DNA from 3 places in the Leclercia sp. AS011 genome. Region 3 is predicted to be linked to each of the others. Evidence: predicted binding sites of a transcription regulator. Region 3 holds the regulator's gene; each other region holds the start of a gene.

Region 1 (3,282 bases), on a different contig from region 3:
GTCGGCCAGGATCGCCGCGATGGCACCGTTCAGCTCCTGGCGCAGCTGGTCATCCTCTTTGCGCAGGCCAATCGCCGCCCCGGCACCGAACAGGGCATCGTCCTGCAGGGCACTGCCGACAAAGGCAAACTCTTTGCCCTGCGGCTTGCTGAGGAAGCTGTAATCCGCCATCACCCCGGAGAGCACCGCGCCGTCAATACGCCCTGACTCGAGGTCGCGGATCACCTGATCGGCACCCTGATAGGCCACCACGTTAACGCCCTTGCCGCGCCACTGCTCATTGGCATAGGTTTCCTGGGCGGAACCCTGCTCAACGCCGATGGTTTTCCCTTTCAGCTGATCCACGCTGTTGCCGGTGAGGCTGTTTTTACGTGCCACCAGGAAAGCCGGGCCGCTGTAGATCTTGTCGCTGAAGGCAATCTGCTCTTTACGCTTCTCGGTGATATACATCCCGGAGAGGATGGCATCAAATTTTCGCGCCTTCAGGGACGGAATGATGCCGTCGAAGTTACTTTCAACCCAGACGCATTTCGCCTGCAGTTGCTGGCAGAGGGCATTGCCCAGGTCGATATCAAACCCGACCACCTCGCCCTGCGGGTTTTTTGATTCAAAGGGGGCAAAGGTCGGATCCACGCCGAAACGCAGCTCTTTGGTCTCTGCTGCAAAGGCAGAGGATGTCGCCAGCAGCGCTACCAGCGGTAAAAGGTATTTTTTCATGTTATATCCCTGTCTTAACGGCAATAGTTTTCAACCAAACGGGCAAAGAAGGAGGCCCCGGTGGTAATGATTTCGTCATTGAAGTCGTAGCCGGGGTTATGCACCATGCAGCCGCCTTTTTCCCCTTTCTCGCCATTACCGAGCAGGAAATAACTCCCCGGACGTTGCTGGAGCATAAAGGCGAAATCTTCACTGCCGTTGGACGGGGAGACGCTGTCCAGCACTGCATCCTCGCCAAAGAATTCGACGGCCAGCTGGCGGGCGAAGGCGGTCTGCTCCGCATCGTTGACCAGCACCGGGTAGGAGTCGTAGATCTCCACTTCGCTGGTGGCCCCGTAGCTGCGGGCGGTGAACTCGGTAAGCTCCTGAATGCGGCGGATCAGCAGGTCGCGGATCTCCGGCTTCATCGAACGAACCGTCAGCTCCATCACCGCGCTGTCCGGGATGACGTTGGAGGCGATACCCGCCTGGAAGGTCCCGACTGTCACCACGGCGGTTTCACCCGGCGGCACGTTACGCGCCACAATGCTCTGCAGGGACATGATCAGCGCGGCCCCGGTCACAATCGGATCCACGGTGCGCTCCGGGTGCGCGCCATGTCCGCCGTACCCTTTCAGGGTGACTTTGACGGTATCGGCGGAGGCCATAAAGTTGCCTTCATAGAAGCCAAACTTACCGGTCGGCAGATAAGGCATATTGTGCAGGGCAAAAATACGGTCGCAGGGGAAGCGGTCAAACAACCCGTCTTTAATCATTAAATCCGCGCCGCCAATCGCCTCTTCGGCAGGCTGGAAAATAAGGTGCACGGTGCCGTTAAACTGGCAGGCATCGGAGGCAATATATTTCGCCGCGGCCAGCAAAATTGCCGTGTGGCCGTCGTGACCGCAGGCGTGCATTTTGCCCGGAACGGTGCTGGCCCAGGGTAAATCGGTGGCTTCAAAGATGGGTAAGGCATCCATATCGGCGCGCAGGCCGATGGATTTGCTACCCTGGCCTTTTTTGATGGTGCCGACCACGCCGGTTTTGCCGATTTCGCGCGTGACCTGATAACCCCAGCCTTCCAGCTGGCGAGCCACCAGGTTGCTGGTATTAAACTCTTCGAGGCTTAATTCGGGATTGGCATGGAGATGACGGCGGATAGCGATGATTTCTTCTTCTGATTCTTTTATTTCTGGAATGATACAGTCGGACATTTGTTACTCCAGTGTAAACGCGTGTTTGCCACTCCTAACTTATCGCCGCGCCGTCATAATGCAAACGCGTTATCTAATAATTACCGTGAAAATTATAAGTTACGTGAATACATGCAGATTCCGCGCACGATCCTTTGTGATAAAACTCACTTTTTTTAAACAATTACATCATTGGTTGATAACAATCCTATACGATGAGCGGTGTCATTTTGCACAGAGGTTGAGATGAAAGACGTCGTGATAGTGGGTGCGTTGCGCACAGCAATCGGCTGTTTCCAGGGAGCGCTCTCACGCCACTCGGCGGTAGATCTGGGCAGCGTGGTGGTCCGCGCGCTGGTGGAGCGCAGTGGCATTGAGGCCCACGAGGTTGATGAGGTGATCCTCGGTCAGGTGCTGACCGCCGGAGCGGGGCAAAACCCTGCCCGCCAGGCGGCGCTGAAAGGGGGCTTACCCAACACCGTCTCGGCCATTACCATCAACGACGTCTGTGGCTCCGGCCTCAAGGCGCTGCACCTGGCAACCCAGGCGATCCAGTGCGGGGAAGCCGACGTGGTGATCGCCGGTGGGCAGGAGAACATGAGCCGCGCGCCGCACGTTCTGACCGACAGCCGCACGGGTGCCCAGCTGGGAAACAGCCAGCTTATCGACAGCCTGGTGCATGACGGGCTGTGGGATGCGTTCAACGATTACCATATGGGCGTCACGGCGGAAAATCTGGCCCGGGAATACGGAATCTCCCGTGAGCGGCAGGACGCTTACGCCCTTAGCTCGCAGCATAAAGCCCGGGCTGCCATCGACGCAGGCCGCTTCCGGGATGAGATTGTCCCGGTCAACGCGCAGAAGCAGAACGGTGAACCTCTGCTGGTGGATACCGATGAGCAGCCGCGCACCGACGCCAGCGCCGAAGGGCTGGCGTTGCTCAATCCGACCTTTGAACTCACCGGCTCGGTGACCGCCGGGAATGCCTCCTCCATTAACGACGGCGCTGCCGCGGTCATGATGATGAGCGAGAGCAAAGCCGAAGCCCTGAATCTGCCGGTGCTGGCGCGCATCAAAGCCTTTGCCAGCGTCGGCGTGGATCCTGCCCTGATGGGGATCGCCCCGGTGCATGCCACGCGCCGCTGCCTGGAGCGGGCAGGGTGGCAGCTGGCGGATGTCGATCTGATCGAAGTGAATGAAGCCTTTGCCGCCCAGGCGCTGTCGGTGGGCAAAATGCTGGAGTGGGATGAGCGCCGGGTCAACGTCAACGGCGGAGCAATCGCGCTGGGCCACCCCATTGGGGCCTCAGGCTGCCGTATTCTGGTTTCGCTGGTGCATGAGATGGTCAAACGCGATGCCCGCAAAGGGCTGGCTACGCTGTGCATTGGCGGCG
Region 2 (3,282 bases), on a different contig from region 3:
TTGGAACAGGGATATCACAGGTAGTCAGCAGGCGTTTTGCTTCGTCAACCAGGTCAGCTTCGTACAGGGATTTACCCACGTTGTGGCCCTGAGCGGCAACGAAGGTGTTAGCGATACCGCCACCCACAATCAGCTGGTCAGCGATTTTGGACAGAGAGTCCAGAACGGTCAGTTTGGTAGAAACTTTAGAACCGCCAACGATAGCAACCATCGGACGAGCTGGTTCTTTCAGGGCTTTGCCCAGCGCTTCCAGTTCGTCTGCCAGCAGTGGACCGGCACAAGCGACGTCAGCAAATTTACCGATACCGTGGGTAGACGCCTGCGCACGGTGAGCAGTACCGAAAGCATCCATAACGAACACGTCGCACAGGGCAGCGTATTTTTTGGACAGCGCTTCGTCGTCTTTCTTCTCGCCTTTGTTGAAGCGAACGTTTTCCAGAACAACCAGTTCACCTGCAGCCACTTCAACGCCGTCCAGGTAGTCTTTAACCAGACGTACCGGGCTGGACAGTTTGTCTTTCAGGTAATTAACAACCGGCAGCAGAGAGAACTCTTCGTTGTACTCGCCTTCGGTCGGACGACCCAGGTGGGAGGTTACCATCACTTTCGCACCCTGCTTCAGTGCCAGTTCGATGGTTGGCAGTGATGCACGGATACGCGCGTCGCTGGTCACTTTCCCATCTTTAACCGGTACGTTCAGATCCGCACGGATGAAAACGCGTTTACCTGCCAGATCCAGATCGGTCATCTTAATTACAGACATGGTGAATCCTCTCGTTGATTCTTAAAGTTTTGCAGACGCAATACGCGCCTTACCTGAAACCTTGTGCGGCCATGGCTAACGTGGTGTCGAGCATCCTGTTAGCAAAGCCCCATTCGTTATCACACCAGACCAGCGTTTTGATCAGATGTGCTCCACTCACGCGCGTTTGGGTGCCATCAACAATGGCGCTATGCGGATCGTGGTTAAAATCTACTGAGACCAACGGTAATTCCGTATAGTCAACTATACCATGAAATGCTTGCTGTGCCGCTTTTTGCAGCAACAGGTTGACCTCACAGGCTTTTACCGGTTTTTTCACGGTTACGCTGAGGTCGATCGCCGTCACGTTAATCGTAGGAACACGCACGGCGATGGCTTCAAAACGATCTTCAAACTGGGGGAAAATTCGGGTAATTCCAGCCGCCAGTTTGGTATCCACCGGGATTATGGACTGACTCGCTGCGCGAGTGCGTCGCAGATCCGGGTGATATGCGTCAATGACCTGCTGATCGTGCATGGCGGAGTGAATCGTGGTCACTGTGCCCGATTCAATGCCGTAGGCATCGTCCAGCAGTTTGATGACCGGAATAATACAGTTGGTGGTGCAGGAGGCATTGGAGACGATGCGGTGTTCCGCTTGCAGCTCATGATGGTTAACGCCATAAACCACCGTGGCATCGAGATCGTTACTGCCGGGATGTGAGAAGAGCACTTTCTTCGCGCCAGCCGCCAGATGGGCTTCACCGTGTTCGCGATTGCCGTAGACACCGGTGCAGTCAAGCACCACATCCACCCCCAGCTCACGCCAGGGTAAGGCGTCGATCGTCTGCTCGTGCAGGACACGAATCACGTCATCACCGACGAACAGCTGCTCTCTCTCCTGACGAACGTCCCAGGCAAAGCGCCCATGGCTGGTGTCATACTTCAATAAATGCGCCATGCCTGCGGCATCCGCCAGTTCATTGATGGCCACCACGGTCATTTCCGCCCGACGCCCGGATTCATATAAAGCACGAACCACGTTACGTCCGATGCGACCGAAACCATTAATCGCTACGCGTACGGTCATAAGTCTCCTGCAAAGCTTTCCCTGATTCGAGGTGGCTGACAGAGTAATCCAGCAACGCTCTGAGGGGAATCCTTGCCTGTCACAAACTCCAACTGATTGGTCATTTGTCGAACGTTTAATCGACTGAAACGCTTCAGCCAGAATAAGCGAAACGTGGAATAAAGGGAATGTCTGTCCAGACCAATAAGCCAGCTATATGACTTGCGTCACATTTCTGCTGGAATAATTTACAGGGAAGTTACATGAAGAAGGAATAGTAGATACAAAAAAGCCGGGTGGCGCGCTAGCGCTTACCCGGCCTACTTTCGTGCCATTTGTAGGCCCGGTAAGCGTAGCGCCACCGGGCAAAACAGCAATTACAGCAGTTCTTTCGCTTTTGCGACCACGTTCTCAACGGTGAAGCCGAACTCTTCGAACAGCTGCTCAGCCGGAGCAGACTCACCGAAGGTGGTCATGCCGACGATAGCGCCGTTCAGGCCCACGTATTTGAACCAGTAGTCAGCGATACCCGCTTCGATTGCCACACGGGAAGAAACGGCTTTCGGCAGCACGGATTCACGGTAAGCCGCGTCCTGCTTGTCGAAGGCATCGGTAGACGGCATGGAAACCACGCGGGCTTTCACGCCTTCGCCTGCCAGCTGATCCCAGGCCGCAACGGCCAGTTCAACTTCAGAACCGGTCGCGATGAAGATCACCTGCGGCTGACCGTCGCAATCTTTCAGCACGTAGCCACCGCGAGCGATGTTCGCCAGCTGTTCTTCGGTACGATCCTGCTGGGCCAGGTTCTGACGGGAGAGGATCAGTGCGGTCGGGCCGTCCTGACGCTCAACGCCGTACTTCCACGCTACCGCGGATTCAACCTGGTCACATGGACGCCATGTGGACATGTTCGGGGTGACACGCAGGGAAGCGACCTGCTCAACCGGCTGGTGAGTCGGGCCATCTTCGCCCAGACCGATGGAGTCGTGGGTATAAACCATCACCTGACGCTGTTTCATCAGCGCAGCCATACGCACCGCGTTACGGGCATATTCCACAAACATCAGGAAGGTGGAGGTGTACGGCAGGAAACCACCGTGCAGGGCGATACCGTTGGCGATCGCGGTCATACCGAATTCACGGACACCGTAATGGATGTAGTTACCGGCAGCATCTTCGTTGATCGCTTTAGAACCAGACCAGATAGTCAGGTTAGAAGGCGCCAGGTCAGCGGAGCCGCCCAGGAATTCTGGCAGCAGTGGACCGAAGGCTTCAATGGCATTCTGGGACGCTTTACGGCTGGCGATTTTGGACGGGTTCGCCTGCAGTTTAGCGATGAACTCGTTTGCTTTCGCGTCGAAGTCAGACGGCATGTCACCTTTCATACGACGGGTGTATTCAGCCGCTTCCTGTGGGAAGGCTTTAGCGTAGGCAGCGAACTTCTCGTTCCAGGCCGCTTCTTTCGCCTGAC
Region 3 (3,282 bases):
CAGTTTTCCCGCACCCACATTAACTTCCAGCGCGTCCCGACCGTGGATACCTCTAACCCCTTTGCTGCCAAAGGCATCCCGTCGCTGGACGAGAGCTTCGTGGTGATCCATTTCCGCAATCTGGACAATATCGATTACCCCTGGCTGCTGGCGATGCTGCAGGGTTCGTTTATTTCGCACATCAATACGCTGGTGGTCCCGGGCGGGAAGATGGGGCTGGCGATGGAGTTAATCATGACGCCGCTGGTGCAGCGGTTGATGGAAGGCAAGAAGATCGATTGAGGATTTTTGCCCGGTGGCGCTACGCCTACCGGGCAATGGGATTACGCCCCGATCACTTCATACGAGTGGGTAATCTTGACCGCTTTCTCCAGCATCAGCGCCACGGAGCAGTACTTCTCGGCTGAGAGATCCACCGCACGGGATACCGCCGCGTCTTTCAGCTCTTTACCGGTCACCACGAAGTGAAGATTGATATGGGTGAACAGGCGCGGTGCCTCTTCACGACGCTCTGAGGTCAGTTTTACTTCGCAGTCAGTCACATCATGACGCCCTTTTTGCAGGATCGACACCACGTCGATCGCGCTGCATCCGCCTGCCGCCATCAGGACCACTTCCATCGGACTTGGCGCTTTGTCACCGGAGTTGCCATCCATCAAAATCTGGTGCCCGGAAGCCGACTCACCGAGGAACGTTAACCCTTCAACCCATTTCACACGTGCTTGCATTTGTATTAACTCCAGGAGTGCATTTTTCCTGACAGATTACGCGTCAGTAACAATTCTGACAACGGAAGTCGACCTGCATCAAGCTGAAGCGAGACACCAGGAGACAGGCGGCAAAAGCTATGCTAAAACAGTCGAGATGCTACAGTAATACATTGACGTTGCACATGTATGCAGAGGACATCACACATTACAGGCTGCTAATTATTGTGACAGCCAGTCCCCAGGCAGGGGAAAGAATTCGATTGTAACCCCAGAGTACAGGTACAGAGCCAGACTCTGGAGACAGCTTATAACAGAGGATAACAGCGCATGGTGCTTGGCAAACCGCAAACAGACCCGACTCTCGAATGGTTCTTGTCTCATTGCCATATTCATAAGTACCCATCGAAGAGCACGCTGATTCACCAGGGTGAAAAAGCGGAAACGTTGTATTACATCGTCAAAGGCTCAGTGGCAGTGCTGATCAAAGATGAAGAAGGTAAAGAGATGATCCTCTCTTACCTGAATCAGGGAGATTTCATCGGCGAACTGGGCCTGTTTGAAGAAGGTCAGGAGCGTAGCGCCTGGGTTCGTGCTAAAACTGCCTGTGAAGTGGCTGAGATCTCTTATAAGAAATTCCGCCAGCTGATCCAGGTCAACCCGGACATCCTGATGCGCCTCTCTTCGCAGATGGCTCGCCGTCTGCAGGTCACGTCCGAGAAAGTGGGTAACCTCGCCTTCCTCGACGTAACGGGCCGCATCGCTCAGACCCTGCTGAACCTGGCGAAACAGCCAGACGCCATGACCCACCCGGACGGTATGCAAATTAAAATTACCCGTCAGGAAATTGGTCAGATCGTCGGATGTTCTCGTGAGACAGTGGGTCGTATCCTGAAAATGCTGGAAGATCAAAACCTGATTTCTGCCCACGGTAAAACCATCGTGGTTTACGGAACACGTTAATTCCGCTAAAACGGCGTGGCATCGCAGGATGACACGCCGTTTTTGTCTCTATCCCCATGTGGCGCAGGCTCATTTATCACCCGGAAGTTAACTACGCACTGCGGCAAACCCTGGTGTTGTGTCTCCCCGTGGCTGTGGGTTTGATCTTCGGTCATCTGCAACAAGGTCTGCTCTTTTCTCTCGTTCCTGCCTGCTGCAACATTGCCGGTCTGGACACCCCGCATAAACGCTTTTTTAAACGCCTGACCATTGGCGGCTGCCTGTTCGCCGGCTGTAGCCTGGCCGTGCAGCTGTTGCTGGCCCGGGATATTCCGCTGCCCCTCATTCTGACCGTGCTGGCGATGACGCTGGGGGTCACGGCTGAGATCAGCGCCCTGCATGCCCGGCTGCTGCCCGCCTCGCTGATTGCGGCTATCTTTACCCTGAGTCTGGCGGGGAACATGCCGGTCTGGGAGCCGCTACTCCTCTATACGCTGGGCACCCTCTGGTACGGGCTGTTTAACTGGTTCTGGTTCTGGATGTGGCGCGAACAGCCGTTGCGAGAGTCGCTGAGCGTGCTCTATCAACAGCTGGCAGAGTATTGCGAAGCCAAATACACCCTGCTGACGCAGCACACCGATCCTGAAAAATCGTTGCCGCCGCTGCTGGCCCGCCAGCAGAAGGTGGTGGACCTGATCAGCCTCTGCTATCAGCAGCTGCATATGCTGGCGGCCAACAGAAATCATGAATACAAACGCCTGCTGCGCACCTTCCAGGTGGGGCTGGATCTGCAGGAGCACATCTCCGTCAGCCTGCATCACCCGAAGGAGGTGCAAAAGCTGGTGGAGCGCAGCCACGCCGAAGCGGTGATCCGCTGGAACGCGCAGACCGTTGCGGCCCGTCTGCGGGTGCTGGCCGACGACATTCTCTATCATCGCTACCCCACCCGTTTCTCTATGGACAAGCAGCTTGGCGCGCTGGAGAAAATCGCCCGTCAGCACCCTGATAACCCGGTGGGGCAGTTTTGCGCCTGGCACTTCAGCCGGATTGCCCGCGTGCTGCGCACGCAGCGTCCGCTCTATCCGCGCGACCTGATGGCTGACAAACAGAAACGGCTGCCGCTGCTCCCCGCCCTGAGAAGCTACCTGTCGCTAAAATCTGCCGCCCTGCGTAACGCGGCGCGCATCAGCGTGATGCTGAGTATCGCCAGCCTGATGGGCGTGGCGCTGCACCTGCCAAAACCCTACTGGATCTTAATGACCGTGCTGCTGGTGACGCAAAACGGCTACAGCGCGACGCGGGTGCGAATTCTCCACCGGGCGGCCGGGACCCTGGCGGGACTGATTATCGCCGGTGTCACTCTGCACTTCCACGTCCCGGAGGGGTACACCCTTGCCGGCATGCTGATGGTAACCCTGGTGAGCTACCTGATCATTCGCAAGAGCTACGGCTGGGCGACGGTGGGCTTTACGGTTACGGCGGTGTATACCCTGCAGCTGCTGACCCTGAACGGCGAGCAGTTTATTATCGCCCGGCTGGCCGATACCCTGATTGGCTGCCTGATTGCCTTCGGCGGGATGGTCTGGCTGTGGCCGCAGTGGCAGAGCGGGCTGCTGCGCCAGAACGCTCACGA

What was found. Region 3 encodes CRP, which controls carbon source genes, mostly activating them, when cyclic AMP is high. Its sites were predicted from a motif close to ATGTGANNNNNNTCACAT; they were not measured.
Region 1: the regulator CRP is predicted to act here: its motif matches at 2,045-2,062, upstream of WFO70_RS14975 (acetyl-CoA C-acetyltransferase).
Region 2: the regulator CRP is predicted to act here: its motif matches at 2,027-2,044, upstream of epd (erythrose-4-phosphate dehydrogenase).

Annotation. Positions count from the first base shown of each region.
Region 1 is NZ_JBBCMA010000003.1:74,828-78,109, forward strand. Features, by position in the region: gene WFO70_RS14965 (ABC transporter substrate-binding protein) at 1-717, opposite strand, end outside; gene WFO70_RS14970 (M20 aminoacylase family protein) at 732-1,910, opposite strand; gene WFO70_RS14975 (acetyl-CoA C-acetyltransferase) at 2,136-3,282, shown strand, end outside.
Region 2 is NZ_JBBCMA010000003.1:28,387-31,668, reverse strand. Features, by position in the region: gene pgk (phosphoglycerate kinase) at 1-763, opposite strand, end outside; gene epd (erythrose-4-phosphate dehydrogenase) at 813-1,832, opposite strand; gene tkt (transketolase) at 2,189-3,282, opposite strand, start outside.
Region 3 is NZ_JBBCMA010000007.1:181,678-184,959, reverse strand. Features, by position in the region: gene WFO70_RS20595 (phosphoribulokinase) at 1-282, shown strand, start outside; gene WFO70_RS20590 (OsmC family protein) at 324-728, opposite strand; gene crp (cAMP-activated global transcriptional regulator CRP) at 1,038-1,670, shown strand; gene WFO70_RS20580 (YccS/YhfK family putative transporter) at 1,727-3,282, shown strand, end outside.